DNA from 4 places in the Comamonas sp. UBA7528 genome. Region 1 is predicted to be linked to each of the others. Evidence: predicted binding sites of a transcription regulator. Region 1 holds the regulator's gene; each other region holds the start of a gene.
What was found. The regulator sigma-54, encoded in region 1, starts transcription at its own class of promoters, with help from an activator protein. The targets are predictions, from matches to a motif close to TGGCANGNAANCTGCTTT.
Positions count from the first base shown of each region.

Region 2: B3349_RS10615 (circularly permuted type 2 ATP-grasp protein) is a predicted target of sigma-54. The motif match lies at 785-802, and genes of this name have one in related genera.
Region 3: B3349_RS17515 (urease accessory protein UreD) is a predicted target of sigma-54. The motif match lies at 5,268-5,285, and genes of this name have one in related genera.
Region 4: B3349_RS11255 (nitrate regulatory protein) is a predicted target of sigma-54. The motif match lies at 2,347-2,364, and genes of this name have one in related genera.

Region 1 covers NZ_DLMU01000010.1:384,709-392,659, forward strand. Annotated here, with positions in the region: gene B3349_RS14755 (ribokinase) at 1-220, opposite strand, end outside; gene B3349_RS14760 (RNA polymerase factor sigma-54) at 390-1,955, opposite strand; gene lptB (LPS export ABC transporter ATP-binding protein) at 2,012-2,791, opposite strand; gene lptA (lipopolysaccharide transport periplasmic protein LptA) at 2,788-3,429, opposite strand; gene B3349_RS14775 (thiol:disulfide interchange protein DsbA/DsbL) at 3,573-4,223, opposite strand; gene B3349_RS14780 (SPOR domain-containing protein) at 4,293-4,982, opposite strand; gene argS (arginine--tRNA ligase) at 5,001-6,710, opposite strand; gene B3349_RS14790 (sigma-70 family RNA polymerase sigma factor) at 7,006-7,557, shown strand; gene B3349_RS14795 (FecR domain-containing protein) at 7,550-7,951, shown strand, end outside.
Region 2 covers NZ_DLMU01000008.1:350,666-358,616, forward strand. Annotated here, with positions in the region: gene B3349_RS10610 (DNA internalization-related competence protein ComEC/Rec2) at 1-716, shown strand, start outside; gene B3349_RS10615 (circularly permuted type 2 ATP-grasp protein) at 824-2,350, shown strand; gene B3349_RS10620 (alpha-E domain-containing protein) at 2,397-3,362, shown strand; gene B3349_RS10625 (hypothetical protein) at 3,401-3,775, opposite strand; gene B3349_RS10630 (thiamine pyrophosphate-binding protein) at 4,140-5,882, shown strand; gene bfr (bacterioferritin) at 5,946-6,422, opposite strand; gene ahpC (alkyl hydroperoxide reductase subunit C) at 6,709-7,272, shown strand; gene ahpF (alkyl hydroperoxide reductase subunit F) at 7,371-7,951, shown strand, end outside.
Region 3 covers NZ_DLMU01000014.1:400,548-408,498, forward strand. Annotated here, with positions in the region: gene urtE (urea ABC transporter ATP-binding subunit UrtE) at 1-550, shown strand, start outside; gene B3349_RS17505 (Bug family tripartite tricarboxylate transporter substrate binding protein) at 639-1,613, opposite strand; gene B3349_RS17510 (methyl-accepting chemotaxis protein) at 2,693-4,255, shown strand; gene B3349_RS17515 (urease accessory protein UreD) at 4,427-5,257, opposite strand; gene B3349_RS17520 (nucleoside deaminase) at 5,368-5,895, opposite strand; gene B3349_RS17525 (cupin domain-containing protein) at 6,152-6,559, opposite strand; gene B3349_RS17530 (ABC transporter permease) at 6,711-7,487, opposite strand; gene B3349_RS17535 (ABC transporter ATP-binding protein) at 7,505-7,951, opposite strand, start outside.
Region 4 covers NZ_DLMU01000009.1:5,340-13,290, reverse strand. Annotated here, with positions in the region: partial or broken gene B3349_RS11260 (ABC transporter substrate-binding protein) at 1-602, opposite strand, end outside; gene B3349_RS11255 (nitrate regulatory protein) at 1,037-2,317, opposite strand; gene B3349_RS11250 (NADP-dependent isocitrate dehydrogenase) at 2,553-4,784, opposite strand; gene B3349_RS11245 (hypothetical protein) at 5,051-5,386, opposite strand; gene B3349_RS11240 (gamma-glutamylcyclotransferase) at 5,573-6,238, opposite strand; gene B3349_RS11235 (OmpA family protein) at 6,436-6,996, shown strand; gene imuA (translesion DNA synthesis-associated protein ImuA) at 7,286-7,951, shown strand, end outside.

The DNA.
Region 1 (7,951 bases):
AGGCCACTGCCTGGTTGCCGCCTTTGCCGCCGGGCAGGTAGCGCAGGCTGTGGGCCATCACGGTTTCCCCGGCGTGGGGCACGCGTTCCAGGTGCAGCACCGCATCCATGTGCAGGCTGCCCACGACGGCGATGCGGGCCACGCTGTGCGGGTGATCGGGTTCGGGCTGCGCCGACAGCAGCTTGCGGGGCAGCGCGGAGGAAGAAAGCGGGGCAACCATGGGAGTCTCCTTTGCTGCCAACGGCCGTGGCATGTGCGGAATGAACCAAGGATGGCTGCACGATACCTCCAACTGCCGGCGCTGCCCAGCCGGTTTGCACGCATCCGGGGGCTTGCGGCAGCGCAGCATGCCCGCAGGCGCCCCGCCTCCGCACGGGCCCAGTCCGGGCTTACAGCGTCTTGCGCAGATTGGCCGGCGCGATCTTCAGCGCCTCACGGTATTTGGCCACGGTACGGCGGGCGCACTCGATGCCCTGCTCCTTGAGCATCTCAGCGATCTGGCTGTCCGACAGCGGCTTCTTGGCGTTCTCGGCCGAGACAAACTGCTTGATCAGCGCCCGCACCGCCGTGCTGGAGGCATTGCCGCCGGTTTCCGTGCCCAGCCCGGAGCCGAAGAAATACTTGAGCTCGAAGGTGCCGTGCGGCGTGGCCATGTACTTGGCGGTGGTCACCCGGCTGATGGTGGATTCGTGCAGACCCAGCTCGTCGGCGATGTCGCGCAGCACCAGCGGGCGCATGGCCAGCTCGCCGTGCACGAAGAAGTTCTTCTGCCGCTCCACGATGGCACGCGACACCCGCAAGATGGTGTCGAAGCGCTGCTGCACGTTCTTGATGAACCAGCGCGCTTCCTGCAGGCGCTGCTGCAGACCGGCATGGCCTTCGCTGCCCTTGTGGCCGCGCAGCGCACCGGCATACACATCGTGCACGCGCAGACGCGGCAGCACGTCGGGGTTGAGCTGCACGTTGAACTGGGGCGTGCCTTCGCTGGCGCGGCGGCCGGCGCGGGTGACGATCACGTCCGGCACGATGATGTTGCGCTCCACATTGACAAAGCGCCGGCCGGGCCGAGGCTCCAGCCGGGCGATCAGTGCCATGGCCGTGCGCGTGCGCTCTTCGCTGCTGCCGGTGGCCTGCATCAGGCGGCGCACATCGCGCCGTGCCAGCAGGTCCAGCGGCTGGGCACAGATGGCCAGCGCCGTCTCCACCACACTGGCCTCGGCCTCACCGCGCTGCAGCAAATGGTTCAGCTGCAGCTGCAGGCATTCCGCCAAGCCCTGGGCGCCCACGCCCACCGGCTCCAGGCTGTGCAGCAGCCGCAGTGCCACGGTGAAGCGGTGCACCAATTCGTCGAGCTGCTCCGGGTCGTCCGTGCCGGCCAAGCCCTCGGCCAGGGACTGCAGCGACTCTTCGAGGTAACCGTCGTCGTTCAGGTTCTCGATCAGGAAACGCAGCACATAACGGTCCAGCTCGGACAGGTGCAGCGACAGCGACTGGCGCAGCAGGTGGTCGGTCAGCGATTCATGTGCGCGGGCCAGGTCCAGGGCGCTGACTTCGTCACCATCGCCGCCCTGGGCGTTGCGCGCCGGGGCATCGCCGCCCCATTCGCTGTCATCGGGACGCAGTTCGCTGGTGCCGTCGCCCTCCCAGTCGGGGGCATCGTATTCCGCGCTGCCGGGGCCTTCCGCACTGTCGGCGGGCGCCTCCGCAGCCCCTGCCGTCAGCGCACCATCGGCGGCATAGTCATCGCCCTGCGCCGGCGTGTCCGACTGGGACAGGCCGAAGTCTTCACGGGGGGCATCGTCGCTGTCGACTTCCAGAAACGGGTTGTCGTCGAGCATCTGCTCGACTTCCTGCGCCAGCTCCAGCGTGGACAGCTGCAGCAAGCGGATCGACTGCTGCAATTGCGGCGTCAGCGCCAAATGCTGCGACACCCGCAGTGACAAACCAGGCTTCAACGCGACGCTCCCTCTCTGTGATCTTGTGTGTGTGTCGTGGCGGCGGAAGTGGCGGGCTACATCCTGAAATGTTCGCCCAGGTAGACCCGCCGGACGTCGGCGTTCTCCACAATCTCTTCCGGTGTGCCCTGCGCCAGCACATGGCCGTCGCTGATGATGAAGGCGTGGTCGCAGATGCCCAGCGTCTCGCGCACGTTGTGGTCGGTGATCAGCACCCCGATACCGCGCTCCTTGAGGAAGCCGATGATGCGCTGGATCTCGATCACCGCGATGGGGTCGATACCCGCAAACGGCTCGTCCAGCAGGATGAAGCGCGGCTGCGTGGCCAGGGCCCGGGCGATTTCCACGCGGCGGCGCTCGCCACCCGACAGCGCAATCGCCGGCGAGGAGCGCAGGTGGTCCACGCGCAGCTCCTTGAGCAGATCGGTCAGGCGCCGCTCCACCTCGGCCTTGGTCAGGGGCTTGCCCTGTTCGTCCTGCTGCAGCTCCAGCACGGCGCGCACATTGTCTTCCACGCTGAGCTTGCGGAAGATCGAGGCTTCCTGCGGCAGATAGGACAGGCCCAGGCGCGAACGCTGGTGGATGGGCATGTTCGCCACCGAATGGCCGTCGATGTAGATGTCGCCGGCATCGCTGCGCACCAGGCCCACAATCATGTAGAACGAGGTGGTCTTGCCCGCGCCATTGGGGCCGAGCAGGCCCACCACTTCGCCTTTCTGCACGGCCAGGGACACGTCCTTGACCACCTTGCGGCTGCCATAGGACTTGGCCAGATGGTGCACTTCCAGGCGGCTGCTGGCGCCTGGGGCGGTCGGGGTGTCGGAAGAGCGGGTCACGGGTTGCGCAATTTCATGGTGTCCGAAGGCTTGAGCGGCTGCGCACTCGGCGCCACCGGGGCCTGCGGGGGCTGGGTCTTGGGCGCCAGCACGGCGCGCACGCGGCCGCCGGAGCCGGCGGCAGCTTCCTCGCTGCCCGGCGTGGCGCGGCGGTTGCCGTCCACGGTGAACACATCGGTCAGGTTGTTGTAGGTGATGATGTTGCCGGTGATGTCGTCACTCAGCGTGGCGCCGGTGTAGCGGCGCAGCTGGCCCCGCTGGATCAAGCGCACATCGTCCTTCTTGCCGTCGTATTCGATGATTTCGCCTTCGCCTTCCACGTACTCTTCGGGTGCGCCGGGCTGGGTGTCGCGCTTCTGGCGGAAGAACGCGCGCTTGCCGGGGGCCGCCCAGACCTTGCCGAACTGGTAACCCTCGGCGTCCTGGCGCACTTCCAGCTTGGCGCCGCGCAGCACGATGGTGCCCTTGGTCAGCACCACATTGCCCGTGAACGTGCTGACCTGCTGCAGCTCGTCATGGTGCAGCGCATCGGCTTCGATGTTCATGGGCTTGTTGCGATCGGCCTTTTCGGCCTGTGCCGTGCCCATGGCAGCTGCCAGGACCGTCAGCGCGAGTATCGGGAGGAGTTTGCGTGTCATGTGAGAAGGCATGAATCTTGCAGCCATTGTAGGGCACTGGTTTTCCCCAGGGCTGCCCTGTGGGCGACTCGCAGGGAAATCGACACAAAAAAGCCCGCTGTCCAGCGGGCTGTGTGCAGGGCGCTCAGGCCCTGCGGGGCCGCTCAGGCCTTGCGGCTCTGGTTGGCCAGATAGTCCACCACATTCAGCACGTTCTGCATGCTGCCGGCGCGGGGGCCGTCGGTGTAGAACTTGCCGGCCACGCCCATGGAAGGCACGCCCTCCACATCGTATTCCTGCTGCAGCGCCGAAGCCTTGCGCACCTGGTTGGCCACGGTGAAGGAGTTGTAGATCTCCTTGAACTTGGCCACGTTCGCGCCCTGCTTGCCCACCCATTCGAAGATGGCGTCATCGGTGGCCAGCTTGTTGCGCTCCACGTGGATGGCGTGGAACACCTTGACGTGCATGGCGTCAAAGTTGTCCATGGCCTGCAGCGTGAAATACAGCTTTTGCTGGGGCACGAAGCTGGCATTGAAGGCCACGGGCACACGGCGCACCACCACATGGGCGGGGGCCTTCTGCTTCCAGGCGGCGAATGCGGGCTCGAAAGCGTTGCAATGCGGGCAGCTGTACCAGAAGAACTCGACCACTTCCACCTTGCCGGCAGGTGCCTCGGTGGTGGCGGGCTTGGACAGTTTCACATAGTCCTTGCCTTCCTTGGGGGCGGCGGCCTGGGCATGGGCGGTCGCAGTGGCGCCCAGGGCCATGGCAGATGCGACCGAGGTGACGGCCAAGGAAAACTCGCGGCGTTTCATCAAAGCTACTCCTGTTAGGGGATATTCACTGCCCAGTCAGAGCCGGGCCGTGGCAAAAAGTTCTGCCTGTCAGCGCTGCACGCGCACCAGGGCCGAATCCACCCCGGCGCCGTCGAGCTTGCCCTTGAGCTGCTCGGCGTCGTCACGCTTGCCGAACGGACCCACCCGCACCCGGAACACGGTGCGGCCGTTCTGCTCGCGCTCGCTCACGCGGGCTTCCCAGCCCAGCATGGCCAGCTTGGCACGCTGGGCATCGGCGTCGGCCTGGGTGCGGAAGGCACCCGCCTGCACAAAGTAGTCGAAACCGTCCGAGCCCGAGGCGGCCGCCGCCTTGGCCTCCGACTGCTTGAGCTTCTGGTTGGCCAGGTCCCCCAGCGGGTCCGCCGAGGAGGCCTTGCCGTCAGGTTTCTTGGCATCCTGCACCGGCGGGGTGGCCGGCGGGGTGCTGACACCCGTGGCCGGACCGCTGGTCGGTGGCGTGGTGGGCGTGGCCACCGGCGGCGCAGTGGGCGCCACGGGCTGCTGGGTCACCGGCTGCGTCGGCGTCTGGTTGGCCGGGTTCTTGCCATACAGCGGCGAATTCGGGTCCCAGTTCTTGTTGCGTTCGGCTTCCTTGGCCTCGGTGTCCTTGGGGGTCTTGGTCAGGAAGGGCACCGGCACCTTGGTCACATAGACCGCCACTGCCAGAGCGGCCCCCAGGCCGATGATGATGCCCAGGATCAGCCCGATCAGGGTTCCGCCACGTTGCTTGGTCTTCATAGTTTTGCGAGTCAATGCTTACATACGATCGGGCGCGGACACGCCCAATACCGCCAGACCATTGTGCAGCACTTGTGCCGTCGCGGCGACCAGGGCCAGACGCGCCAGCTTGACCGCTTCATCGTCCACCAGGATGCGCTCGGCGTCGTAGTAGCTGTGGTAGCTGGATGCCAGATCGCGCAGGTAGAAGGTCACGTCGTGCGGGGCATTGCCTGCTGCGGCAGCGCTCAGCATTTCGGGGTACTTGGCCAGCAGCAGCATCAGCGCCTGGGCCTGGGGGCCTTCCAGCGCGGACAGGTCCACCTTTTCGAGCGCAGACACGCCCGCGCCGCCGGCTTCCTGCCAGGCGCGCAGCACGGACTGGATGCGGGCATGGGCGTACTGCACGTAGTACACCGGGTTGTCGTTGTTCTGGGCCACGGCCAGATCGACGTCGAAGGTGTATTCGGTGTCGGGCTTGCGCGAGAGCAGGAAGAAGCGCACCGCGTCCTTGCTGGTCCACTCGATCAGATCGCGCAGCGTCACATACGAGCCGGCACGCTTGCTGATCTTCACTTCCTCGCCATTGCGCACCACGCGCACCATGGTGTGCAGCACATAGTCGGGGTAGCCCTGGGGGATGCCGACATTCGCCGCCTGCAGACCGGCGCGCACGCGGGCGATCGTGCCATGGTGGTCGGTCCCCTGGATGTTGACGACCTTGCCGTAACCGCGCTTGAACTTCTGGATGTGATAGGCCACATCCGGCAGGAAGTAGGTGTAGGTGCCGTCGGTCTTGCGCATCACGCGGTCTTTGTCGTCACCGTAGTCGGTGGACTTGAGCCACAGCGCCCCGTCCTGCTCGTAGGTGTGACCGCTTTCGATCAGGCGCTTGACCGTGTCTTCCACATGGCCGTTCTGGTACAGGCTCGATTCGAGGTAGTACTCGTCGAACTTGAGGTTGAAGGCCTGCAGATCCTTGTCCTGCTCGTTGCGCAGATAGGCCACGGCAAAGTTGCGGATGTTGTCGTAGTCCTCGACATCGCCGTTGGCGGTGAACTCGCGGTCATCGGCCTTGACGGTTTCCTGGTTCAGGAACGCCTGGGCAATGTCGGCAATGTAGTCACCGTTGTAGAAATTCTTGGCCAGCGGGTTCTCGCTGTCGGTCGGCCAGCACGCGTCACCGGGCTTGAAGCCCTTGGCGCGCAGTTGCGTGGACTTGGTCAGGGTGTCGATCTGCACGCCCGCGTCGTTGTAATAGAACTCGCGGTGCACCTTCCAGCCCTGGGTGGAATACAGATTGCTGATGGCATCGCCAATCGCCGCCTGGCGGCCATGGCCCACGTGCAGCGGGCCGGTGGGGTTGGCAGAGACGAACTCGACCAGGACGTTCTCGCCGCGGTCGGCCTGGAAGCCGAAGCGGGCCCCCTGCGCCAGCACTTCGCGCACGATTTCCTGCTTGGCAGCGGGCTTGAGGCGGATGTTCAGAAAGCCAGGACCGGCGATCTCGATCGCATCCACCCACTGCTGGAACGCGGGCGTGGCTTCCAGCGCGGCCTTGAGCTGTTCGCCCAGTGCGCGGGGATTGGCCTTCAGAGGCTTGGCCAGCTGCATGGCCGCCGTGCAGGCGAAGTCGCCATGGGCTGCCACCTTGGGGTTTTCAAATGCGGCGCGGGCGCCGGCGCCGGGCGAAAGTGTTTCGAGCTCGGCAGCCAGGGCTGCGAGCAAATCCTGTTTGACGGAAAGCATCGGGGGATTTTACGTGGCTGTCCATATCTTGCCGGCGGCCCATGGCCACACCCTTGGGGCCGTGCTGGCAGCCCACCCCCCTGCCAATGGCGGCAGCGCCTGCATGGTCACCCTCCAAACCGCCCTCAGCCCTTGCGCCATATACACAAACAGCTCCTCTTTTTACATTTCCATAAAACTTCGCAGGCTTCCAAGGGGCGCAGCCACGGCGCCTTGCCCCCGCACACCGTGGCGATGCCACGACACCGCCTCAAACAAATAACAATCATTCTCATTCAAGAATAGAATCGCCGGCATGTCCCCGCCGCATCCGCCGTTCGACCCCATGCAGCAGGCCCAGCAACTGTTCGCGGGGCACCATCCCTGGCTGCTGTCCCGGCTGAAGGCCCGCCTGCGCAACACGGCCGAAGCGCAGGACGTGGCATCCGAAACCTTTCTGCGGGTGGTCGCTGCGCCGCAGCCGATGCGGATTGACGAGCCGCGCGCGTTTCTGACCACCATCGCCCAGCGCCTGCTGTTCACCCTGTGGCGGCGGCGCGAGCTGGAGCGCGCCTACCTGGAAGCCCTGGCCCAGCGCCAGGACGAACTGGCCCCTTCGCCCGAAGAGCGTGCGCTGCTGCTGGAAACCCTGGAAACCATTGCCCAGGCGCTGGAGGGCTTGCCACTCAAGGCCCGGCAGACTTTCCTGCTCAGCCAGCTCGACGGACTGACCTACCATGCCATTGCCGAGCAGCTGGGCATTTCGCACAGCACGGTGCGCCGCCACATGACCGAAGCCTTTCGCCGCATTGCCATTGCCCAGCTGCAGCAGCAGGCGGGTGTCCTGCGGGCGGCCCGCCATGGCTAGCCGCGCCAGTACCCCGCTGGACAGCGCCACCGAGGCCGCGATCGGCTGGCTGGTGCAGCTGCATTCCGGAGACATGGGCACACCAGAGCGCGACCGCCTTGCGCAGTGGCTGGACGCCGACCCGCAGCACCGCACCGCCTGGGAGCAGCTGCAGGCGCCGCTGCAACGGCTGCGCGTACCGCAGCCCGCGGCCGGCCGCCTGCTGAGCGACACCCTGGCCCGTGCCGAGTCCCGTACCCGCAAACGCCGCCAGGTGCTGCGCGGTGCCCTGGGCCTGGGCGGCGTGGCCGTGGGCGCAGCCTGGCTGGCCGACCGCCACCAGCCCGTCGCGCAATGGAGCGCCGACCTGCGCACCGGCACCGGTGAGCGGCGCGAATTTCTGCTCCCCGATGGC
Region 2 (7,951 bases), on a different contig from region 1:
CCCGCCACAGTCTGCTGTTTGATGCCGGGCCGGCCTGGCCGGGTGGAGATGCCGGCTCCCGGGTGGTGCAGCCCTTGCTGCAGGCCCTGGGGGAGCGGCTGGACATGCTGGTGCTCAGCCACGGCGATGCCGACCATGTGGGCGGGGCCGAGGCCGTGCTGGCCCAGCAGCCCCAGGCACGGCTGGTGGGGGCGGGGGCAGCCGTGGTGGCGCAGCGCCTGTCGCGATCCTGGCAGCCCTGCGTGGCCGGTCAGCAGTGGGAGTGGGACGGGGTGCTGTGGCAGGTCCTGCACCCTGCGGCTGGCGTGCAGGGCAATGGCAATGCCGCCAGTTGCGTGCTGCGCGTGCAGGCCGCCAACGGCGCCGCCGTGCTGCTGACGGGCGATATCGAGGCGGCGCAGGAAGCGGCGTTGCTGCGCTCCGGTCAGAACCTGCAGGCCGATGTGCTGCTGGCGCCCCACCACGGCAGCCGCACCTCGTCGAGTGCGGCGTTTTTGGCGGCGGTGGCGCCGCACACGGTGGTGGTGCAGGCGGGTTACCGCAACCGTTTCGGTCACCCTGCCGAGCCCGTTTTGCGGCGCTATGCCGCCCAGGACCTGGTGGTGCAGAGCACGCCCCAATGCGGCGCGGCGCACTGGAATGGTGTGCAGGCGCAGACAGTGGCCTGTGAGCGCAGTCTGCACCCACGTTACTGGAGCCATGCACCAGATCGGTGAGTGCTTGCCCGGAGGGTGTGGAGCGTGGCAGCCCTTAAACTGGCTGTCATACCCATAGTGCATCGCTATGGCCCGCAACTTGCTATGCAATCCCCAGGAGGCCCACGATGCAGAAGTACGACGAGATGTACACCATGCTGCCGTTTGACGGCAGTGACGTGCGAGACCACTACAAAGCCTATGCGCAGTGGCTGGCACAGCAACCGGCGCAGACCATGGCGGCGCGCGCGGCAGAGGCAGAAATGATCTTCCGCCGCGTGGGGATCACCTTTGCGGTCTATGGGGAGAAAGACGCCAGCGGCGCAGGCACTGAGCGATTGATTCCGTTCGATCTGATCCCACGCATCATCCCCGGCGCGGAGTGGACGCGCATGCAGGCAGGCCTGGTGCAGCGGGTCACGGCACTGAACCGCTTCATTGCCGACATCTACCATGACCAGGACATTCTGCGGGCCGGCATCGTGCCCAGGGACCTGATCGCCAACAACGCACAGTACCGGCCCGAGATGGTGGGTGTGGACGTGCCGCGCGACATTTATGCGCACATCGCCGGCATCGATATCGTGCGCGCCCGCAATGCCCGGGGAGAAGGCGAGTACTTCGTGCTGGAGGACAATCTGCGCGTGCCATCGGGCGTGTCGTACATGCTGGAAAACCGCAAGATGATGATGCGGTTGTTCCCCGACCTGTTCACCCGGCATGCGGTGCAGCCGGTGGCGCATTACCCCGACATGCTGCTGGACACGCTGCGCGCCAGCGCCCCGGCACGGGCCGCATCCGACTCGGCCACGGTGGTGGTGCTGACGCCGGGGATGTACAACAGTGCCTACTTTGAGCACGCCTTCCTGGCGCAGCAAATGGGGGTGGAGCTGGTCGAAGGGCCGGACCTGGTGGTCAAGGACAAGGTGGTCTACATGCGCACCACCCGGGGCCTGCAGCGTGTGGATGTGATCTACCGCCGCGTGGACGACGACTTCCTGGACCCGCTGGTGTTCCGCCCCAATTCCACCCTGGGCTGCGCCGGGCTGATGGACGCCTACCGCGCTGGCAATGTGACCATCTGCAATGCGGTGGGCACCGGGGTCGCCGACGACAAATCGGTCTACCCCTATGTGCCGGAGATGATCCGCTTCTACCTGGGCGAAGAACCGATTCTCTCCAACGTGCCCACCTGGCTGTGCCGCAAGCAGGATGATCTGAAATACGTGCTGGCGCATCTGCACGAGCTGGTGGTCAAGGAGGTGCATGGTGCCGGCGGCTACGGCATGCTGATCGGCCCTGCCGCCACACGGACCGAGATCGAGGACTTCCGCCGTGCGCTGCTGGCCAACCCGGCTGGCTATATCGCTCAGCCCACGCTCAGCCTGTCGAGCTGCCCGACCATGGTGGACGCCGGCATTGCGCCGCGCCACATCGATCTGCGGCCCTTTGTGCTGAGCGGCGAGAGCGTGCGCATGGCGGCCGGCGGCCTGACGCGCGTGGCGCTGAAGGACGGCTCGCTGGTGGTCAATTCTTCGCAGGGGGGCGGGACCAAGGACACCTGGGTGCTGAACGAACAGGCCCAGGGCCAGCCTTCACCGGAGCTGGTGCAGGAGCTGGGCGGCATGGTGCAGAGCATGGGAGGGGGCTGGTGATGAACACCGCTTGCATTCCTGCCATGACGATCTTGAAAGGTTTCCCATGCTGAGCCGTACCGCCGACCACCTGTTCTGGATGTCCCGCTACACCGAGCGGGCAGAAAACACCGCCCGCATGCTGAACGTCAGCTATGACACATCCATGCTGCCCCAGCCTGCCGAGATGGCACGCAAGGACTGGATGGGGGTGCTGTCCATCAGTGAACTGATTCCCGCCTACGACCGGCGCCACACCCAGGTCACGCGAGAGGGCGTGCTGCACTTCATGGTGCGCGATGAGAACAATCCCTCATCGATCTACTCCTGCCTGCGGGCCGCACGCGAGAACGCGCGGGCAGTGCGTGGCGCCCTGACGTCCGAAGTATGGGAAACCCAGAACCAGACCTGGCTGGAGCTGAACCGCCAGCTGCAGGATGGCTGGTTCGAGCGCGACCCGATGCAGTTCTTTGAATGGGTCAAATACCGCTCCCACCTGTCGCGGGGCGTGTCCCTGGGCACCATGCTGCAGGACGAGTCCTTCCACTTCGTGCGGCTGGGCACGTTCCTGGAACGGGCCGACAACACGGCACGCCTGCTGGATGTGAAGTTCCACGCCATCGAGAACGACTACCACGGTACCGATCTGCGCCAGGTGGGGCAGCAGCAGTTCGACTTCTACCACTGGAGCGCAGTGCTGCGCAGCGTCTCGGCCTTCGAGGTGTACCGCAAGGTCTACCGCGATGTGATCACGCCCGAGCGCGTGGCCGAGCTGCTGATTCTGCGGCGCGACATGCCGCGTTCGCTGCATGCCAGCATGCACGAGCTGATGGACAACCTGCGCCAGGTGGGGCACCAGGAGATGAGTGAGAGCCTGCGCAGTGCCGGCCTGTTGCTGGCCCAGCTGCAGTATGGGCGCATCACGGAAATTCTGGACACCGGTCTGCACGCCTACCTGACCCAGTTCCTGGACCGGGTCAACCTGCTGGGCGGGCAGATCAGCCGCGACTTCCTGGCGCCCGAGCTGGTGTGAACGGTGGCGCGGTGTCCGCGTGCAGCGGCCATGCGTGCTCAGTAGCCTGGTTGCGGTGTCTGGTGCAAAGTGTGCGGGCTGGCGGTGGTGCGGGCGGCTGCGCCGGGGGCACAGGCCTCGGGGCGCAGCGATGGTGTGGGCTGGCCGTAGGAGCGCAAGACCATGGCTTCCAGCTCGCCCGAGGCGCGGGCGCATTCCAGCTCCGCAATCACCTCGGCACGGGTGCGACCCGGTTGCACCGCAGGCGCGGCGGGCATGGGGTGGCTGGCAGCGGTTGCGGCCACCACCGTTGGTTCGCTGCGCTCCTGCGCCAGGCTGCTGCTGGCAATGCCGCCGGCCATGGCGACGCACAGCAAGGCGGTGCGCAGTTGCAAGAGAGGCATATTCGGAAGGGACGGGGTGTACTGCGACATGGCAGGGCTCCTGTAAAAACACGGCGACGTTGCCGCATGCCTGCACTGTCGCGCTGGGCGCCAGCCCGGCACAGCGCCTTGCGACGAAACCGGGGTGGCGCAGTGTGTACCGACGTGCTGGCGGCGTGAATGGCAGGTGCAAATAGGGTGCAGGGCGGGTGCAAGGCCGCACTTGCCGGCCCGCGGCGGCGCATCGGTCTTGTCGGCTGTGCGACAGGCAAGCGGGGTGTGCTGCGGGTTCCACCATCTGTTTGGTCTCCCATCCTTCGCATAATCACGGGGCCGCTGGCGCAGCCCCGTGCGGGGTGCGGCACCCCGCCGACTGCCCTCCCGTTTTCTCCCCTGACACAGAAAGAGACAAGCCATGCCTTCCACCACCCCACCACGCAGTGCAGGCCACCTGATCGTCGAATGCCTGATCGCCCAGGGCGTGGACATGGCCTTTGGCGTGCCCGGTGAAAGTTATCTGGATGTGCTCGATGGCCTGCACGTCCACCGCGACCGTATCCGTTTCATCACCTGCCGCCAGGAGGGCGGAGCCTCGTTCATGGCGGATGCCTACGGCAAGCTCACCGGCAAGCCCGGGGTGCTGATGGTCACGCGTGGGCCGGGGGCGACGAACGCCTCCATCGGCATCCACACGGCGTTCCAGGATTCAACACCCATGGTGGTGCTGATTGGTGACGTGGGCAGTGATATGCGCGACCGCGAAGCCTTTCAGGAAGTGGATTTCGGCACCTTTTTCGGTCCTGGCACGCGCGGCATGGCCAAGCGGGTGGAGCGCATCGACGATGCCCGCCGCATTCCCGAATACATCGCCCGTGCTTTCACCACGGCCCTGCAAGGCCGCCCCGGTCCTGTGGTGCTGGTGCTGCCCGAAGACATGCTGACCCAGGTGGTCTCTGGCGAGGCCCTGCCCGCCGCCCCCGCGGTTCACCAGGACATCGGCACGCAGGGCGCCGAGGAATTGCGTGCGCTGCTGCTGAAGGCCAAACAACCGTTTGTGATCGCTGGCGGACCGGGCTGGACGCCGCAGGCTGCGCAAGACCTGCAGGGCTTTGCGGAGCGCTGGCAGTTGCCGGTGGGCAATGCCTTCCGTTTCCAGGACACTTTCGACAACCACCACCCGCTGTACGCCGGCGATGTGGGCATTGCCATCAACCCGGCACTGGCGCAGCGCATCAAGCAGGCGGATCTGTTGATCACCATCGGTGCGCGCCTGGGCGAGATGACGACCAGCGGCTACACCCTGCTGCAGTCGCCGCGTCCTGCGCAGCAACTGGTGCACATCCACCCCAGTGCCGAGGAACTGGGCCGTGTCTTCCGCGCCGATCTGCCGCTGTGCGCCACCATGCCTGCGGCAGCGCGGGCGCTGGCGGCACTGGAAGCCCCGGCCAGTGTGCCCTGGGCCGCCTGGACGGCGGCAGCCCATGCCGACTACGAAGCCAATCTGCAGCCCCAGCCGCTGGTGGGGCTGGATGTGGCCAAGGACGGCGCCATCGACATGCCGGCCATCATTGCCACGCTGCAGCGCCTGCTGCCACAGGACACCGCCATCACCAACGGTGCGGGCAACTTTGCCAGCTGGGTGCACCGCTATTTCCGCTTTCACGGCTGGAGCAAGGGCCACAAGACCCAGCTGGCCCCGACCAGCGGCGCCATGGGCTATGGCGTGCCGGCCGGGATTGCGGCCAATCTGATCACCGGGCGCACGGCGTTCACCATCGCGGGGGACGGCGACTTCCTGATGAATGGCCAGGAGCTGGCGACGGCACTGCAGCATGGCGGAAAAAGCATCATCGTGCTGCTGAACAATGGCATCTACGGCACCATCCGCATGCACCAGGAGCGCGAGTATCCCGGCCATGTCAGCGGCTCCACGCTGGGCCAGGGCAATCCGGACTTCTGTGCGCTGGCCCGGGCTTATGGCTATGCGGCCGAGCGGGTGGAACGTACCGCCGACTTCGAAGCCGCGCTGCAGCGCGCGCTGGCGGCGCCCACGGGCACGCTGATCGAGATTCCGCTCAGCCCGGAAGTCATCACCACCCGCGCCACCTTGTCCACCATCCGGGAGAACGCGCTGCACAACCAGAAGGCGCATGGCTGAGCCGTTCGGCGGCGCATGCAAAACGGGCCCCGCAGGGCCCGTTTTGCATGGAAAGCCGCACGTTCAGTCGGCTTCGCCCATCTGCGACTGCAGATAGTTCTGGACGCCCACCTTTTCAATCAGATCCAGCTGGGTTTCGAGGAAGTCGATGTGCTCCTCGGTGTCTTCCAGAATCTCTTGCAGCAGATCGCGCGAGACATAGTCCTGCACGCTTTCGCAGGCGGCAATGCCTTCCTTGATGGTCTGCTGGGCGGCCTGCTCCAGGCGCAGGTCGCAGGTCAGGGCCTCGGGCACATCTTCACCGATCTGCAGCTTGCCCAGGTCCTGCAGGTTGGGCAGGCCGTCCAGCATGAAGATGCGGTCCATCAGCACATCGGCGTGCTTCATCTCGCTGATGGATTCCTTGTATTCCACCTTGGCCAGCTTGTCGAAACCCCAGTGCTTGAACATGCGGTAGTGCACGAAGTACTGGTTGATGGCGGTGAGTTCGTTTTTGAGTTGTGCCTGCAGGCAGGCAATGACTTGTGTGTCGCCTTGCATGTGGGGGCTCCTTCCGGTCGCTGTTGTGGGGCGATTGTCCTGCATGACAATGCTCTTGACATCTTTGCCCCCAATAATGGGGATGGGCTGCGTTTGATGCTGAATCGCGTTTGCATTCGGTGTCCGCGCAGCACTCCACAGACGGCTATCAATACGGTAGTGATTGATAGTTGTATTCAATCAATTCGATCAAGTCAATCGATTGAATTTATCGCATGCTTGTCCTACACTTGACCCAGTGCTTAGTTAAAGCAGTACCTCCGATTCACTGAAAGGAAACAACACAATGTCCGTGCTCAACAGCAAGATCAAACCCTTCACCGCACAAGCCTACAAGGGCGGCAAGTTCATCGAAGTGACCGAAAAGGACGTCCTGGGCAAGTGGGCCGTGTTCTTCTTCTACCCCGCCGACTTCACCTTCGTGTGCCCCACCGAACTGGGTGATGTGGCCGACCACTACGCTGAACTGCAGAAGCTGGGCGTGGAAGTCTATTCGGTCTCCACCGACACCCACTTCGTGCACAAGGCATGGCACGACACGTCGGACACCATCGCCAAGATCCAGTACACCATGCTGGGCGACCCCACTTGGCAAATCAGCCAGAACTTCGACTGCCTGCGTGAAGGCGAAGGCCTGGCAGACCGTGCCACCTTCATCATTGACCCCCAAGGCGTGATCCAGGCCATGGAAATCACTGCCGAAGGCATCGGCCGCGACGCCGAAGACCTGCTGCGCAAGGTCAAGGCTGCCCAGTACGTGGCGGCCCACCCCGGTGAAGTCTGCCCCGCCAAGTGGAAGGAAGGCGAAGCCACCCTGGCTCCTTCCCTGGACCTGGTCGGCAAGATCTAAGCCTTTGCCCGCAGAAAAAAGCCCGGGCCTGACCGGGCTTTTTTTCCACCAAGCAAACGCAGACTATCGAAATAAATAATTAATAGGATTTGACTAATATGCTGGACGCCAACCTCAAAACCCAACTCAAGGCCTATCTGGAGCGCTTGCAAAAGCCGCTCGAGATCGTCGCAACCCTGGATGACAGCAAGGCCGCCGGTGAAGTCAAGTCTCTGTTGGCCGATCTGGTGGCGCTGAGCGACAAGATCACCGTGGTCGAAAACAACGATCTGGCGGTGCGCAAGCCTTCGTTTGCCATCAACAACCCCGGCGTGGAAACCGGTGTGCGCTTTGCCGGCGTGCCCCTGGGCCATGAATTCACGTCCTTCGTGCTGGCCCTGCTGCACGTGGGGGGCCATCCCTCCAAGGAATCGGCGGATCTGCTGGAGCAGATCAAGGCCATCAATGTGCCGCTGCACTTCGAGACCTATTACTCGCTGTCCTGCCACAACTGCCCGGACGTGGTGCAGGCGCTGAACCTGATGTCGGCGCTGAACCCCCAGATCACGCACACCGCCATCGACGGTGGCCTGTTCCAGGACGAGGTCAAGGAACGTGAAGTGATGGGTGTGCCCACCGTGTTTGTCAACGGTGAACGCTTTGGTCAGGGCCGCATGGAGCTGGCAGAGATCGTTGCCAA
Region 3 (7,951 bases), on a different contig from region 1:
GGGCCTGGTGCCGATCAAGAGCGGCACCATCAGCTGGAACGGCAAGCCCATCCAGGGCCTGACGCCGTATGAGCGCGCGCGCAGCGGCATCGGCTTCGTGCCCCAGGGGCGCGAGATCTTCGGCCGCCTGAGCGTGGAGGACAACCTGCGCATGGGCCTGGCCTACAAAAGCGGCCGTACGCCGATTCCGCAGGATCTGTATGCGCTGTTCCCGGTGCTCCAGCAGATGCTGCACCGCCGCGGCGGCGACCTGTCCGGCGGCCAGCAGCAGCAGCTGGCCATTGCCCGTGCGCTGGCGCCTGCGCCGGGGCTGCTGATTCTGGACGAGCCCACCGAAGGCATACAGCCCAGCATCATCAAGGACATCGGCCGCGTGATCCGCATGCTGGCCAAGGAGCGGGGCATGGCCGTGCTGCTGTGCGAGCAGTACTACGACTTTGCCGAGGAACTGGCCGACCACTACCTGGTGATGGAGCGCGGCGAGGTGATCGCCAGCGGGCCGGGCAGCGAGATGCAGGAAAAAGGCATCCAGAAGCTGGTGGCGATCTGATTGCCTGGCGCCGGGGAGCCCGCCGCGCCATGAAAAAAACGACCTCCATAGGAGGTCGTTTTTTGTCGGTCCGGGGTGCGGAGGAGGGTCAGTCCGCCGTGGCGCCCGAGGCCTTGACGGCGGCGCCCCACTTCTTGATGTCGGCGCTGATCAGCTTGGCGAACTCGCCGGTGGACATGCCAAACGCGTCGGCACCCAGCTCGGAGATCTTCTGCTTGACGCTGTCCTGCGCCAGTATGTCCTGCACGTACTTGTTCATGCGCTCGGCCAGATCCTTGGGCAGGCCCTTGGAGCCGATCATGCCGTACCAGGGTTCCACTTCGAAGTTGGTGAAGCCCAGCTCATGCAGGCTCTTGACACCGGGGAACTTGGGCGAGGCGTGTTTGCTGGTGATGGCCAGGGCCTTGAGCTTGCCGCTGTCGATCTGGGGCTTGAGCGGCACGGGATTGTCGATGGCGTACTGCACCTCGTTGGCCATCACTGCCACTACCAGCGGGGCCGAGCCCTTGTAAGGCACATGGGGCACCTTGATCTTGGCTTCGGTGTTGAACATCTCGGCAATCATGTGCTGGGGCGAACCGGCGCCGGCCGAGCCGAAGTTGATCTTGCCCGCCTTGGCCTGGGCCATCAGTTCCGGCACGCTGTGGATGCCCGACTTGGGGCTGGTCACCAGCAGGAACGGGGCCTTGGCGATGGTGGTGATGGGCGTCAGATCCTTCTCGGGGTGGTAGGGCACGCTCTTGTACAGCGAGGGCGAGATCACCACCGGGCTGCTAGATCCGACCAGGAAGGTGCCGCCATCGGGCTTGGCACGGCTGACATAGGCGGTGGCGATGTTGCCATTGGCGCCGGCCTTGCTTTCCACGATCACATTGGCGGTGATGCGCTTTTCCAGTTCGATGGCGATGATGCGCGCCAGCATGTCGCTGGTGCCGCCGGGGGCATAGGGTTGCACCAGGGTGATGGTCTTGACGGGCCAGGCGTCCTTGGCGTGGGCCAGGGGAGCCAGGGCGGCAGTCAGGCTCAGGGCGACCGTGGTGGCCAGGATGGTTCGGCGGAACATGTCCACTCCTTCTCACTCTGCCCGCAGAGGCGGGCGTTTTTTGGAAGCGCGGTGGCACCGCACAGGCCGCGTGGCAGGCTGGCACAGGGGCTGGCAGTGCGCCAGCCGGGAGTCAGTCGCCACAGCGGACAGGGGCAGCAGGCACCGCTCTGTCGGGGATCCCCAGAATGGGGCGGGCGCTTAACGCCAGTTTCATTTGGTTGTTATATGGTTATCCCTTAATTGTTAACCCTTGAGTTACCACTTTTCTGACAGAAACATGAAAGCGCTTGAAAAAAGGTGCTGCCGCGGAGTGAGTGCTTCGGTGGGCTTCGACGGGTGCTGTTGGAACGTGGGCGCCAGCGTGTGGCAGGGCGCTGCAGGGCTGGGCGCACTGCGCACCGCCGTGGGGAGCACGCAGGCATGCTCCAGCGCATCGGGCCGTGGGAGCGCAGCCGCCGTGGTGGTGGCCAGCCTGCAGCCGGTGTTGGATTCCGGTTTCAATGCTCCAGTCTTGCCTTGCATCAATTTCTATTCAGATGGAAATTCCATAGAATTTACAAATCGAAACTTTTGCGGATCAGCGCGCGTCCACCCGCCTTGGCGGCGGTGGGGCCGGGTGAGGAAGTGTGATGGAGTATTTCAGGGCACCCGCGTTCTGCCACCGTACCAGGGTGATGACGGACCCGGGAGGGATTGTGTGCCTGTGTGGCAAATCGCTGGACCTGCACCGTGCCTGGCAGCAGGGCATGCCGGGCGCAGATTCGCAATGCGTGCATTGCCGGCGCTGCTATGACAGCCGCGCGCAGCTGATTTCGGCCCGTCGCCAGCCTGGCTGCCAGCAGCTGCCCCAGGCGCCGCAGCAGCTGCAGGGGGCGGTGGCTGCCGGTGTGCGTTCGCGCCAGCTGTGGCGTGAGCGCGGCGCTGAGCTCCCAGGCCCTGCTGCACCGGTGTGCAGCCCTTTCGATACCGATTCCTCTTCTGCAGATCCCATGCAGCGCGCGTCCTGAAAGCTCTCTTTCCTTTTTTCCTCCCGCTGCTTCGCCTTCTTCTCTTCCCTGACACCATCCGGCGGGCTTTGCCGCGCCACTCTCTTTGCCATGCGCCAGAACCTGCCTGTCACCCTCCACGAGTTCCAGTTTCCCGATGACGAGCTGCTGATGTCCACCACGGACAGCCAGGGCAACATCACCCACTGCAATGCCGCCTTCGTGCGTGTCAGCGGCTTCAGCATGGAAGAGCTGATGGGCCAGCCCCACAGCCTGGTGCGCCACCCCGACATGCCGGCCGAAGCCTTCCGCGATATGTGGGCCACCATCGGCCATGGCCGCAGCTGGAAGGGCATCGTCAAGAACCGCCGCAAGGATGGCGGCTTCTACTGGGTCCAAGCCCACGTGACGCCCATCATGCAAGGCGGCAAGCCCGTGGGCTATATGTCGGTGCGGGCCAAACCCACGCGCGAACAGGTGCAGGCGGCCGAGCAACTCTATGCCCGCCTGGCGCAGGAGCGGGCCAAGGGCCAACCCGGCATGGTGCTGCATGCCGGCCATGCGCGCCTGCTGGGGCTGCGCAATCTGTTCGGAAAAATGCAGCGCGCCAACTTCACGCTGCGCATCGCCGCCGTGGTTCTGCCGCTGTTGCTGATGGGCAGCCTGCCCGCCGTGCTGGGCTGGACCGGCGCGTGGCAGGTGGGGCTGCAGGCCGCAGCCATGGTGCTGTGGAGTGCGCTGGGGCTGGGCTGGCTGCACCGCACCCTGACGCAGCCCTTTGCGCTGACCCACCGCTTTGCCAAGCAGCTGGCCAGTTGCGAGCTGGACCGCCAACTGCCACTGGTACCGGGCCGCCATCCGATGGCGCTGCTGATGGAGCACCTGCACCAGGTGCATTTCAATCTGCGGGCCATCGTGGGCGATGCGCGCCATGAGATCGACAGCTTCAGCCACCTCTCGCGCGATCTGTCCGGCAACGCCCGCAGCCTGTCCGAGCGCACCGAGCTCCAGGCCGAGCGCCTGCAGCAGACGGCCGCCGCCATGACGCAACTGGCCGGCAGCGTGGAGCAATCCCAGCAGACCACCGAAGAAGTGCTGCAGCAAAGCGGCAAGAGCGCCCAACTGGCGGAACGGGGCGGCCAGGCCATGCAGAAGGTGGAGGACATGGTGCACCAGCTGCGTGATTCGTCGCAGCAGATGGGCCAGATCATCACCACCATCGAAAGCATTGCCTTCCAGACCAATATCCTGGCGCTGAATGCGGCGGTCGAAGCCGCGCGCGCCGGCGAACAGGGGCGTGGCTTTGCCGTGGTGGCCGGCGAGGTGCGCACGCTGGCACAGCGCAGCGCCGAAGCGGCCAAAGAAATCAAGCGGCTGATCTCCGGCTCCAATGACCGCATCCACCAGGGGGCGGAGCGCATGCAGGAAGCCAGCGCCACCATCTCCCAGGCGGTGCAGTCGGTGGCACAGGTGAGCCAGCTGGTGCAGGAAATTGTGGAAACCTCGCGCGAACAGGCTCTGGGCATTGCACAGGTGGACCGTGCGATTGGCGAGCTGGATGCGGTCACGCAGGAAAACGCCCGCATGTCCGAGGTGTCGGCCCATTCCGCCGGCCACATGAGCAGCAACGCCGGCGTGTTGCACCGCACACTGGAAGTGTTCCGCATGCGTTGACGGCGGGCGGGCGGTGGCGTGGGACCATGCCGTCCCCCCTGTTTTTCTGCCGCCGTGCCCTGTCTGCGGCCGCTTCCTCCGATGTGTTGCGCCTTTCCTGTTGGACGACGGATGTTGTCGTCCAGGGGTTGCCGCACCGGGCACTGCCGAGGGCTGAAAACGTTTCGCTTCTTACATGGACCAGATGCGGGGCAGCGGCGCTTCCTGCTCCCACAGCAGCCGGCGCCACAGCGCCCAGACCTGCTGCCACAGCTGCATCAGCGGCTCCACCAATGGGGCCAGGCCGCGCAGCACCAGTACATGGTCGTTGGGGCTGGTGACCCCGCACCACGGGCCCTGGGGGTGGCTGGCCAGCAAGGCGTGTGTGGCTTCCTGCACCTGTTCCCGGCGGGCACGGGACAGGGCGCTGCCGCAGGCAAACACCAGGCTGCCCAGGCAGCGCTGGCCGGCCAGACCCAGCGGGCCATCCAGCAAGGGGGCATCGTTGGCGCGGATCAACCCGCGTTCCAGCCAGCGGCCGGGCCATTCCATGTGCTGCAGGAATTCACCGCGCAACCAGGGCGCATCGGCATGGGGCAGGCCCAGGGCCGTGATGTCCCAGGCCAGCAGTTCGGCGTCGGGGGCCAGGTCCAGTTCCAGCTGGTTGCGGGCCAGACAGCCGTTGTAGGCAATGGCTTCCAGCGGCAGCCATTCCAGGCGGGCACCGGCCTCCAGCCGCAGGCGCGTGCGTTGCAGTGCCGGTTCACCTTCGCTGCGGTAAAAGCGCGTGGCGCCCGGGGTGGTGACCAGGGCGTGGGCTCCCGGGCCGGCGTGCACCTGGATGTCCAGGGTGTCCCCGCCCACCAGCCCGCCAGGCGGATGGACCAGCACATGGTGGCAGATGGCAGGGCCTTCGGGGTAGAGGCTGCGCAGCACGCGCAGCGGGCCGTCGTGGGTGAAATGCGCGGCCGTGCGGCCGGCGCGGTGGTGGTAGTCGAGGGAGAGGTGGGCGTGCCAGGGCATGGTCAAGCTGCAAGCAGACACTGTGCCAACTTGGTGCGTATGCCCGTCAGCGCTGCACCATGGCGGCTGGACTGCTCACCGAAGCAGAGCATGGCCAGCTAGTGTGGATATCAGGAGGAGGGCGGGAACCAGCTGTCCTCGTACACCGCCAGGGCTTCGTTGACCAGGGCCGGGCCGATGCAGGTGATGGCATAGGTGGCGTTGTCGAACACAGTGTGGCAGTCCAGCGTGCTGCCGCGCAGGTCGGGCCGGATCTGCAGCAGCCGCGTATCGTCCAGGCCGAACACCACGCGGCCGATGCCGGCGTTGCAGATGGCGCCGGCGCACATGGCACAGGGCTGGGCCGACGCATAGAGCGTGGCGCCCGCCAGCAGTTCGGGTGCCACACGGGGGTTGCCCAGCTGGCGCACGGCGTTCATTTCCGCGTGGCCGGTGCAGTCGCCCGTCTCGCGGGTGTTGCTGAAGGCCTCGGCCAGGATGCGCCCATCGGCGGCCACCACCACGGCTCCGAAAGGCCGGTTGCCGCGGGTGCGGGCCGCATTCGCCCAGACAAAGGCCTGCCGCAGGTACTTGGCATCGGTCGCGGACAGAGGCTGTCCTTCGGGGGGGCGGTCATCCATCATGGGTGCTGCGAGCATGCGCGCCTCCTGGGCGGGTGCGGGTAACAAGGCCGCCTGGGCGCAGGCGGGGGTAGCAGAGCTATTGCATGTCGCATGCCAGAAACGACTTCTTACATCCGCGCCAGGAAGGGCGGCGGGACAGGAGGCGGGTGGCGGCCTTGGATGGGAGAGAGGGTGCGCCGTCGACGCAGTGCAGATACGCTGCGCCTGCTATGCAAATCAAAGCGTTAGCTGCGCCGGAGCGCGCTGCCGGCACACCGGCCGCACGCGGGCCTCATGCCGCTGCAGGCGCATCGACCTCGGTGGTGACAAACACTTTCTTCACGCGTTCGTCCACTTCCCAGTGGCCGCTGAAGCCGTCGGGCAAGACGAAGCTGTCACCCGCCTGGAAATGGTGCACGCTGCCATCCGGGTCCACCAGGCGGCAGCTGCCTTCGATGATGTGGCAGAACTCGATATAGCCCTGGATATGGGAGCGGAAGGCGCCGGCCGTGGCTTCCCAGACGCCGGCATTGGCTTTGCCGCCGTTGCCGCTGAACACGTCCAGTGTCTTGTAGGTGGTGTGACCGCGCAGCGGGCGGCTGGGCTGGCCGCTGCGGGCCTGGGACAGGTCGCTGGGGTCGATGCGCACCAGTTTGACGGGAGCGGTGGGGGCGGCGGAAAAGGGGGCAGAGACAGTCACGGCAGGCATCCAGAGCGGGGCAAGCTGCGCATGGTACAGAGTGCCGGGGGCACCCAAGACCGCCTGCCATGTGGGGGCATGCGGCTTTTGCCGTGCCCATGCAAAAAAGGCCTGCCACCGGGGCAGGCCTTTGCACGCGGCACGGGGCCGCTCAGTGGTTGTTGGCGCCGCGGTGGGCCCAGCCGGTGGTGCGCTTTTCCACCAGGCTGAACAGCTCGTACATCACCATGGCCATGGCCCCCACCACCAGCAGGCCGGCAAATGCCAGACCCATCTGCATGGACGAGCCGGCCGAGATCAGCAGGTAGCCAATGCCTTCGTTGGCCGCCGTCATCTCCGACACCGTGGTGCCCACAAAGGCCAGCGTGATGGCGACCTTGAGCGAGCCGTAGAAGTAGGGCAGCGAGCGCGGCATGCCCACCTTGATCAGCACATCCCAGCGTTTGGCCCCCAGCACGCGCAGCACGTCTTCCAGCTCGGGCTCCAGCGTAGCCAGGCCGGTGGCGATGTTGACCATGATCGGGAAGAAGCTGATCAGGAAGGCCGTCAGGATGGCCGGGCCGATGCCGATGCCGAACCACACCACCAGAATCGGCACGAAAGCCGCCTTGGGCAGGGCGTTGAAAGCGGTCATCAGCGGGTAGACGGCGGCATAGGCCAGGCGCGAGCTGCCGATGAGAAAGCCCAGCAGCACACCCACCACGATGGCGATGCCAAAGCCGGCCATCGTCACCCAGAAGGTGCGCCAGGCATGGCCGGCGATCACGGCGTGGAATTCCAGGAATTGCTGCAGGATCAGCCAGGGGCTGGGGAAGATGAATTCCGACACCTGGAAGGCCGAGCAGACCACCTGCCACAGCACGATCACGGCGAGCAGCAGCAGCCAGGGGGACCAGCGTTCCAGCAGTTTGTTGTTCAGTTTGTTCATGGCAATGTCCTGGGCGCTTATTGGTTGATCACGGCGCCGTCTTTGCGCAGCGCGCCGATGTGGCCACGCAGCTCCAGCACGATGTCGGTGAATTCCTTGGTGTAGGTCAGCTCTAGGTCGCGCGGGCGGGGAAAGTCGATATCGCGGCGCACCACAAAGCGGCCGGGGCTCTTGCTCATCACATACACGGTATCGGCCAGGAAGACCGATTCGCGCAGGTCGTGCGTCACCAGAATCACGTTGAACTGCTGTTCGGCATGCAGGTCGCGCAGAATGCACCACAGCTCTTCGCGGGTGAAGGCATCCAGCGCGCCGAACGGCTCGTCCAGCAGCAGCATCTTGGGTTCGTGGATCAGCGCACGGCAGATGCTGGCGCGCTGCTGCATGCCGCCCGACAGCTGCCAGGGGAACTTGTCTTCATAGCCGCCCAGACCCACTTTCTTCAGCAGGTTGCGGGCGCGTTC
Region 4 (7,951 bases), on a different contig from region 1:
TTGGCCACCATCTGCGGCGGCGGCACGGTGATGACCTTGGCGTCCTTGAGCGGATCGATCCCGGCCGATGCCAGCCAGTAATAGAGCCACATGGCATGGGTGCCGGTGGGGAAGGTCTGGGCAAAGGTGTATTCGCGCTTGTCGCTGGCCATCAGCTTGGCCAGGCTGGCGGCATCCACCGCGCCTTTGTCCGCCAGCTTCTTGGACAAGGTGATGGCCTGGCCGTTCTGGTTGAGCGTCATCAGCACCGCCATCTCTTTCTTGGGGCCGCTCACCCCCAGGTGCAGCCCGTAGACCAGGCCGTAGAGCACATGGGCAAAGTCCAGCTCGCCGTTGACCAGTTTGTCACGCACGCCGGCCCAGCTGGCTTCCTTGGTGGGGATGATCTTGACGCCGTACTTCTGGTCCAGCCCCAGCACCGAGGCCATGACCACGCTGGCGCAGTCCGTCAGCGGGATGAAGCCGATCTTCACCTCTTTCTTCTCCGGGGCGTCCGATCCGGCGGCCCATACGCCGCCGTGGCCCAGCTGGGTGTACAGGGCGGCGCCTGCGGCGATGCCGCCGGCCTGGCGCAGAAACTGGCGGCGACTGCCCGCTTCCATGGTGTCTGTCGGGGTGGACAAGGGAGTGCAAGCGGTATCCGGGGTGTGCTGTGCCATGGTTCGGCTCCTTCCAGTGCGTGGGGCGAATGCTTTTTCAACGGAACGACGGATCCCACAAAAGGCTGTTTCCAGACCTGCAAAACACAAAGGCGTCCCGATCCGTCTGCGGTGTGCAGGGGATGGGGACGCCGTTGTCCTGTGTGTGGGGGCTGATTCCAGACCGCCGTTGGCCGGGATTCACTGCCAAGGAATGCAGAAACCGTGCCAGCTTGCCGGCGGGCGGTTCTCCCAGGGAAGCAGGGCCTCTGGGGCACGGAGATGTGCTTTGCAGTGCGCATCTCCGCGGGAGGAAGCGCGGTTTTGGTGCGCTGCAGCAGGATGGCAGCCACAGTTGCTGCTGTGTGTTGGTGCGTGTGGCTTTGCGTGCGCGCGGATCAGCCTTGCGCTGGCGGCAGCAGATCGGCCATTGCCAGCACAGCCTCGGCCACATCGATCAGGCGGCGGTTCTGGTTCATGGCGGTCTGGCGCAGCAGCTTGTGTGCTTCGCTCTCGCTGAGCTGGCGGTGCGCCATCAGCAGGCCTTTGGCGCGTTCCAGCGTCTTGCGTTCGGTCAGGGCGGAGCGCACGGTTTCCAGCTCGGCCTGCATGGCTTGCAGCCGCTGGGATTGTTCCTGTACCAGGCTCAACACCGACTGGCCCAGCTGCGGTGCCAGGCTGTTGCCCAGTTGCAGCGTGGCTTCGGGGGCTGGTGCATGGAAGAAATCCGGCAGGCCGTCGGGCACGGCAGGGGCGTCACCTGCACCGGCGCTGCGCTGCAACAGTGCCCGCGGCTCCGGCGCCTGTCGGGCCGCCTGCAGCTGTGTGGTGCAGCGTTGCTGCAGCTCGTCGGCCAGCTGCCCTTCGATGGCATACAAGGCATCCATGCGGGCCGTGCAGGCTTCGAACCAGGGCGTGCTCAGCTCGGCATCGAGCGCCTGGCCGGTGGCGGCGGTACAGCCCATGCGGCGCATGCGCTCGATCACCAGCAGCTCGGGGTTGTGGTGCTGGATCTTTTCCCACAGCGCCAATGGCGTGGCGGGAGCGCAATCGGCAAACACCTGGAAGCAGCGCTCCTGCGCGTCGATCAGATGCAGCCAGTGCTGCTGGCGCGCGGCCTGGCTGCGGCCGCTGCCAAAGGCCGCGGCCCCGGTGGCACGCTCCTGGCCGGCCAGTTCCTTGCCTTGCATGAAGTGGAACATGGCCACCAGCAGGCGGGAAATGCCGGGCTCGGTGGCACTGTCGGCCGCCTCGAAGACCACGGCCAGCAGGCCTGCGATCAGGCGGATATAGGCCGCGGTGGCGGCATCGGGCGCCAGCGCCAGCGCGCTGACCTGCTGGCGCAGCGCGGGCAAGGCGTCCAGCCCCTGCAGCACATAGGCGATATGGTTGAACAGCCGCGCGCCGTGACCGCCTTGGAAGGCATTCAGATCGAGCTGCACCAGCGCCTGGTGCAGCTGTGCGGTGCAGCGGTCCGCTGTCTGGATCTGCGCCAGCCGAACGCTGGCACCGCGCTGCCCACCACTGGCCAGCACGATGTTGGACAGGCCGCGCTCGGCCTGCAGCGCATGGATGAGCGCACCCAGCTGGCGCACCAGGGTGCTGGTGTGCAGCAGTTGCTCCAGTTCGCCCATTTCACAGCGGCGAACGGCAATCAGGTAATCCAAGCTAGAAGTCATGGTGGGGCGTGCAGTGCTTTAGTGTGAAGGCAGCAAGTTCTGTGCCTCACGGTGGTGCATGTGCATGGCGCATGCATTCGCGTCACACGAGAGTCCTGACGATGGCTGCACTGTGCGCAGGCCAGACCGATGCGATGACCCGGACATACAAAAACCGGCCGCCCCCGCAAAGGGACGGCCGGTTTTTGGTAGCAGTCGCCACCGCCCCTGTACAGGGCGGGGCGCAGACCTGGCTTTAGGCCAGCTTGTCGACGATGGCGTTCAGCGTGGCGCTGGGACGCATGGCGGTGCCGGTCTTGGCTTCGTCGGGACGGTAGTAGCCGTCGATGTCCGAAGGCTTGCCTTGTACGGCGTTCAGCTCTTCGACGATCTGGGCTTCATTGGTCACCATGGATTCCGCCACGTGCTTGAACACGGCTTGCAGCTCGGCGTCCTTGCCTTGCTTGGCCAGTTCCTGGGCCCAGAACGAGGCCAGGTAGAAGTGGCTGCCGCGGTTGTCGATGCCGGCGCCAGGCTTGCGCGAGGGGCTCTTGTTTTCGTCCAGGAAGCGGCCGGTGGCAGCGTCCAGGGCGTCGGCCAGCACTTGGGCCTTGGGGTTCTGGGCAAAGCCGGCCAGGTGTTCCAGCGAAGCGGCCAGGGCCATGAATTCACCCAGCGAGTCCCAGCGCAGGAAGCCTTCTTCCACGAACTGCTGCACGTGCTTGGGGGCGGAGCCGCCGGCACCGGTTTCAAACAGGCCGCCGCCGTTCATCAGGGGCACGATGGACAGCATCTTGGCCGAGGTGCCCAGTTCCAGGATGGGGAACAGGTCGGTCAGGTAGTCGCGCAGCACGTTGCCGGTGACGGAGATGGTGTCCTGGCCCTTGCGGATGCGGTCCAGCGAGAACTGGGTGGCCTTGACGGGCGACATGATCTGGATGTCCAGGCCGGACAGATCGTGGTCCTTCAGGTAGGTGGTGACCTTCTGGATCAGCTGTGCGTCGTGGGCGCGGTTTTCGTCCAGCCAGAACACGGCGGGCATGCCGGAGGCGCGGGCGCGGGTGACGGCCAGCTTGACCCAGTCGCGGATGGGGGCGTCCTTGGCCTGGCACATGCGGAAGATGTCACCGGCTTCGACAGCTTGCTCCAGCAGCACGGTACCGGCGTCGTCCACCACGCGCACGGTGCCGGCTTCGGCGATTTCAAAGGTCTTGTCGTGGCTGCCGTACTCTTCGGCGGCTTGTGCCATCAGGCCCACGTTGGGCACGGTGCCCATGGTGACAGGGTCCAGCGCGCCGTGCTTCTTGCAGTCGTCGATGACGGTCTGGTAGACGCCGGCATAGCAGCGGTCAGGGATGACGGCCTTGGCGGCCTGCAGCTTGCCTTCGGCGTTCCACATGCCGCCGGAATCGCGGATCATGGCTGGCATGGAGGCGTCAACGATCACGTCGGAAGGCACGTGCAGGCAGGTGATGCCCTTGTCGCTGTTGACCATGGCCAGGGCGGGGCGGTCTGCGGCCAGTGCCTTCAGGTCGGCTTCGATTTCCGTGCGCTTGGCTTCGGACAGCTTGTCCAGGCGGGCGTACAGGTCGCCGATGCCGTTGTTGGCGTTGAAGCCGATCTCGGCCAGCGCAGCGGCGTGCTTGTCCAGCACGGGGCCGTAGTAGGCGTAGACCACGTGGCCGAAGATGATGGGGTCGGAGACCTTCATCATGGTGGCCTTCAGGTGGGCGGAGAACAGCACGCCCTGGTCCTTGGCGTCTTGCACCTGTGCGGCCAGGAAGCTGCGCAGGGCCTTCTTGCTGATGACGGAGGCGTCGATCACTTCACCGGCCAGCACCTTGGTGGTGGCCTTGAGGACGTTGGTGGCACCGGCGGCGGTGGCCAGCTCGATGCGCACATTGCCGGCGTTGGCCACCACGGTGGACTTTTCGCTGCCGTAGAAGTCGCCACCGTCCATGTGGGACACGTGGGCCTTGTTGTCGGCTGTCCAGGCGCCCATCTTGTGGGGGTGCTTGCGGGCGTAGTTCTTGACCGACAGCGGTGCGCGGCGGTCGGAGTTGCCTTCGCGCAGCACGGGGTTCACGGCCGAGCCCTTGACCTTGTCGTAACGGGCCTTGGCGTCTTTTTCCACGTCATTGGCGGGCGCATCAGGGTAGTCGGGCAGGGCGTAGCCCTTGCCTTGCAGTTCCTTGATGGCGGCCTTGAGCTGGGGAATGGAGGCCGAGATGTTCGGCAGCTTGATGATGTTGGCTTCGGGCTTCTTGGCCAGTTCGCCCAGTTCGGCCAGGTCATTGGCGATGCGTTGCTCGGGCTTGAGCAGCTCGGGGAACAGGGCCAGGATGCGGCCGGACAGCGAGATGTCGCGGGTTTCGACGTCAATGCCAGCGGAGCGCGTGAACGCCTGCACGATGGGCAGCAACGAATACGTTGCCAGCATCGGTGCTTCATCAGTCAGTGTGTAGATGATCTTGGAGGATGAAGACATGTTGTGGTCTGTTGTCTAGGGTTCAAAAACCGCGCCTGCGCGCGTGGCGTATTGGCACCGAGCGGGTAGGCCCGGCTCGCTATCTGTGTAGCGCACCACAAGAGCGGGTCTGCGATCACAAACCCAACTCTTGTATAAGACTTGAGTTTAGCATCAGCTTCCACACTACGGAACGGTGTTTTATGCTGCGGTGCACAAGCTGCAACTTCACCACCGGCCGGCAACGGCATGCTGCCTAGCGGATCGCCCGCCTTCATGCCCTTGAATCAGGGGTTTTCCCCATATTGGGTTTTGAAGTCGAATTCCAGTTTCTCGCATTCGGATTGCTGGGTGAAATGCACTGGCTTGCCTTCCTTGGGCGGTTTCTGTACTTCCTTCCAGCACAGGCGGATGGTTTCGCGCGCGACCCAGCGGTCTTCGGTTTCGGGCGTGTTGAACAGATAACCCATGGCCATCAGGATGGCAAAGAAGGCCACCGGCAGGCCGATGAGCCAGCGTACCAGGCGTGGCTTGCGCACGGGCGTGTCGGCTACGGCGGTCGCGGCGTCGGCCTGGGTGGTGTCGGCTGCGCCGTCGGAAGCGGAAGTGGGGGTGTCAGACATGCTGCGGATTATCGGCCGCAGCCCGGGCGCTGTCCGATGGGATGCCCCGGGGTTTGATGCGCATCAAGATGGCATATGCCGCCGCCGCGGTGCTGGGGCCTGCACTGGCCGCGGTGTGGGCTGCGGGTTGTCAGGGGGGGAGCGCTACAGAACCCTCCATGCCCGCCATGGGGAAACCGTGGGCGTTCAGCGCCCCCGGGGCTGGTGCCCTGTGCGGGCCTGCTGCGGGGCCGGGGGCTGGTGGTCTTCCCAGGCTTTGCCCCAGTGCAGCACCTGTTCCAGCGCGCGGTCGCGGATGCCCATGGCCTGCAGACCGTCGTAGGTGGCCAGGGCATAGTCGCGCGTGGTGCCGTAGATGCCGGCGGATTCGGCAAAGATGCGCTGGTACTGCTCGGGGGGCAGCGTGCCGCAGTAGCTGGGGCTGTGCCGCGACAGGGTGAAGGCCAGGGCACGCACCGGGCCCTCAGGGGTGCTGCACTGCAACCAGCGTGGGTCGTAGGTGGCCAGCGGCATCTCGCGCTGCCACAGCGCATGCAGGGTCTCATGCCCCTGCCGGGCAGGAATGCGGAACGCCGCGCCCTGGCAACTGCCTCCGGGCAGCATGGCAAACACCAGACCGGGGCGTTCGGGCGTGCCGCGGTTGATGCGGCTCCACATCTTCAGCGCACGGTGCCAGCCGTGCACCTTGGCATCGCGCCGTTCGGCGAAGTCAAATTCGGGCCGCCAGATCAGGCTGCCGTAGCCGAATACCCACAAATCCTGCTCTCCGCCCCATTGCTGCAGCGTGCGCTCCAAAAAAGTGCGTGGATCACGGTTTGGAGCGGTGGGCAGAAGAGTAGGGACTTCGGACATGGCTGTGATGCTAGAGCAAAACCCACTGGATGGACACGAAGCGGCTACAGGCGCACTACATATGTAGGCGGCACTCCCTCTAGAATGGGCCCCCGCAAGCGGGCCGAGTGGCTGCGGCAGGCTGGACAGGCTCTGCCATGCACCGCATTCGGGCTGCAAGAACGCACGATCACACACAACATCCTCTGGAGAATTTCATGGCCTTCAATACATCGGACGACGACAGCCAACAGCGCTTTGCCCTCGGCATCATTTTTGCCCTGGTGCTTCTGGTGGTCGGCACCGTCGTCGGCGCGGTGGTGTACCGCTCGGTCACCGGAGCCAAGGGCGCGCCCACTGCGGCTGCTCCGGCCGTGGTGGATTCTGCGGTGGCCAGCCAAAGCACACCGCCGGCCCTGGCGGCGGGTGCCGTGCAGCAAGGTGACGGCGCCTACATCCGCGTGGAAGAAGGCGTAGTCAAGTTCTACTTTGCCACCGGCAGCGCCGAGCTGGCCGCTGGTGCCGACGAAGCCCTGGCCGATGTGGTGCGTATCGCCGCCCAGCGCGGCAAGAAGCTGGCGGTGTCGGGCTACCACGACGCCACCGGCAACGCCGCAGTGAACGCCGAACTGGCTAAGCGCCGTGCACAGGCCGTGCAGCAGGCCATCATTGCCCAGGGCGTGGTCGCCGGCAATGTGGAACTGCGCAAGCCCGAAGTGACTCAGGCCGATGGCAGCAACGACGAAGCCCGTCGCGTGGAAGTGGTGATCATCGAGTAAGCCGCTTTAGCTTCAGCAAGGGGCTGCCCCTTGCTTCACCCCCACCAGGCCGTGCATTGCACGGCCTTTTTCATGGGCGGGTGCGTGGCCGCGGGGGGACCAATGCCCCCGAGAGCACATCAGGTTTGGGCAATGTGGCGTCGCTCTCCGTGCCGGGTCCACGGCCGGTTGGGGCAGGCCAAGCTGCTCCGGAAAGCGAAGCAGTACCAAGTTCTTTCCATGTCCCCTCAACGCCCTCGTCAACTGGCAGGCAAATTTCAATATACTGTATGTATAAACAGCATTTGCCATGAACTACGCCAAACCCGCTCGCCTTTTGCTGGCTCCCGGCTTTGACCGGGGGACGCTGCCTGCGCATATCGCACACGCGCTGTGGTGTGGAAACGAGGTCAGCACCGGTGCCAGCCGGACCGTACCCACAGGCTACGCAACACTGGACAAAGCCCTGCCAGGACAGGGCTGGCCCACAGCCAGCCTGTGCGAGCTGCTGCAGCCGCAAGCGGCGGTGTGCGAATGGCGGCTTCTGGGTCCCGCCTTGCCAGGGCTGCTGGCAGACAAGGGGGCGCGTATCTACCTTGTCGCGCCGCCCCAGATTCCCCATGCGATGGGGTTGGCCCAGCTGGGCCTGCCTCCCGAACAGTTGGTCTGGATTGACGCCAAGGGAGCGCAGGAGCGTCTGTGGGTCACAGAACAGCTGCTGAAATCTGAGCCTGCTGGTGCTGTCATTGCCTGGCTGCCCCAGGCCCGCCAAGAGCAGATCCGCCGCCTGCAAGTTCATGCCATCCATTGCGATGCCCCTGTGTTCCTGGTTCGCCCGGAAACGGCTATGGGCGAGGCCTCGGCAGCTCCGCTGCGGGTATCGCTGTCCCTGGGTACCAGTTGGAATCTGGATGTGTGCATCCGGAAGCGCCGGGGTGCGGTGTGTACCGAGGTGCTGCACCTGCAGGCGATCCCC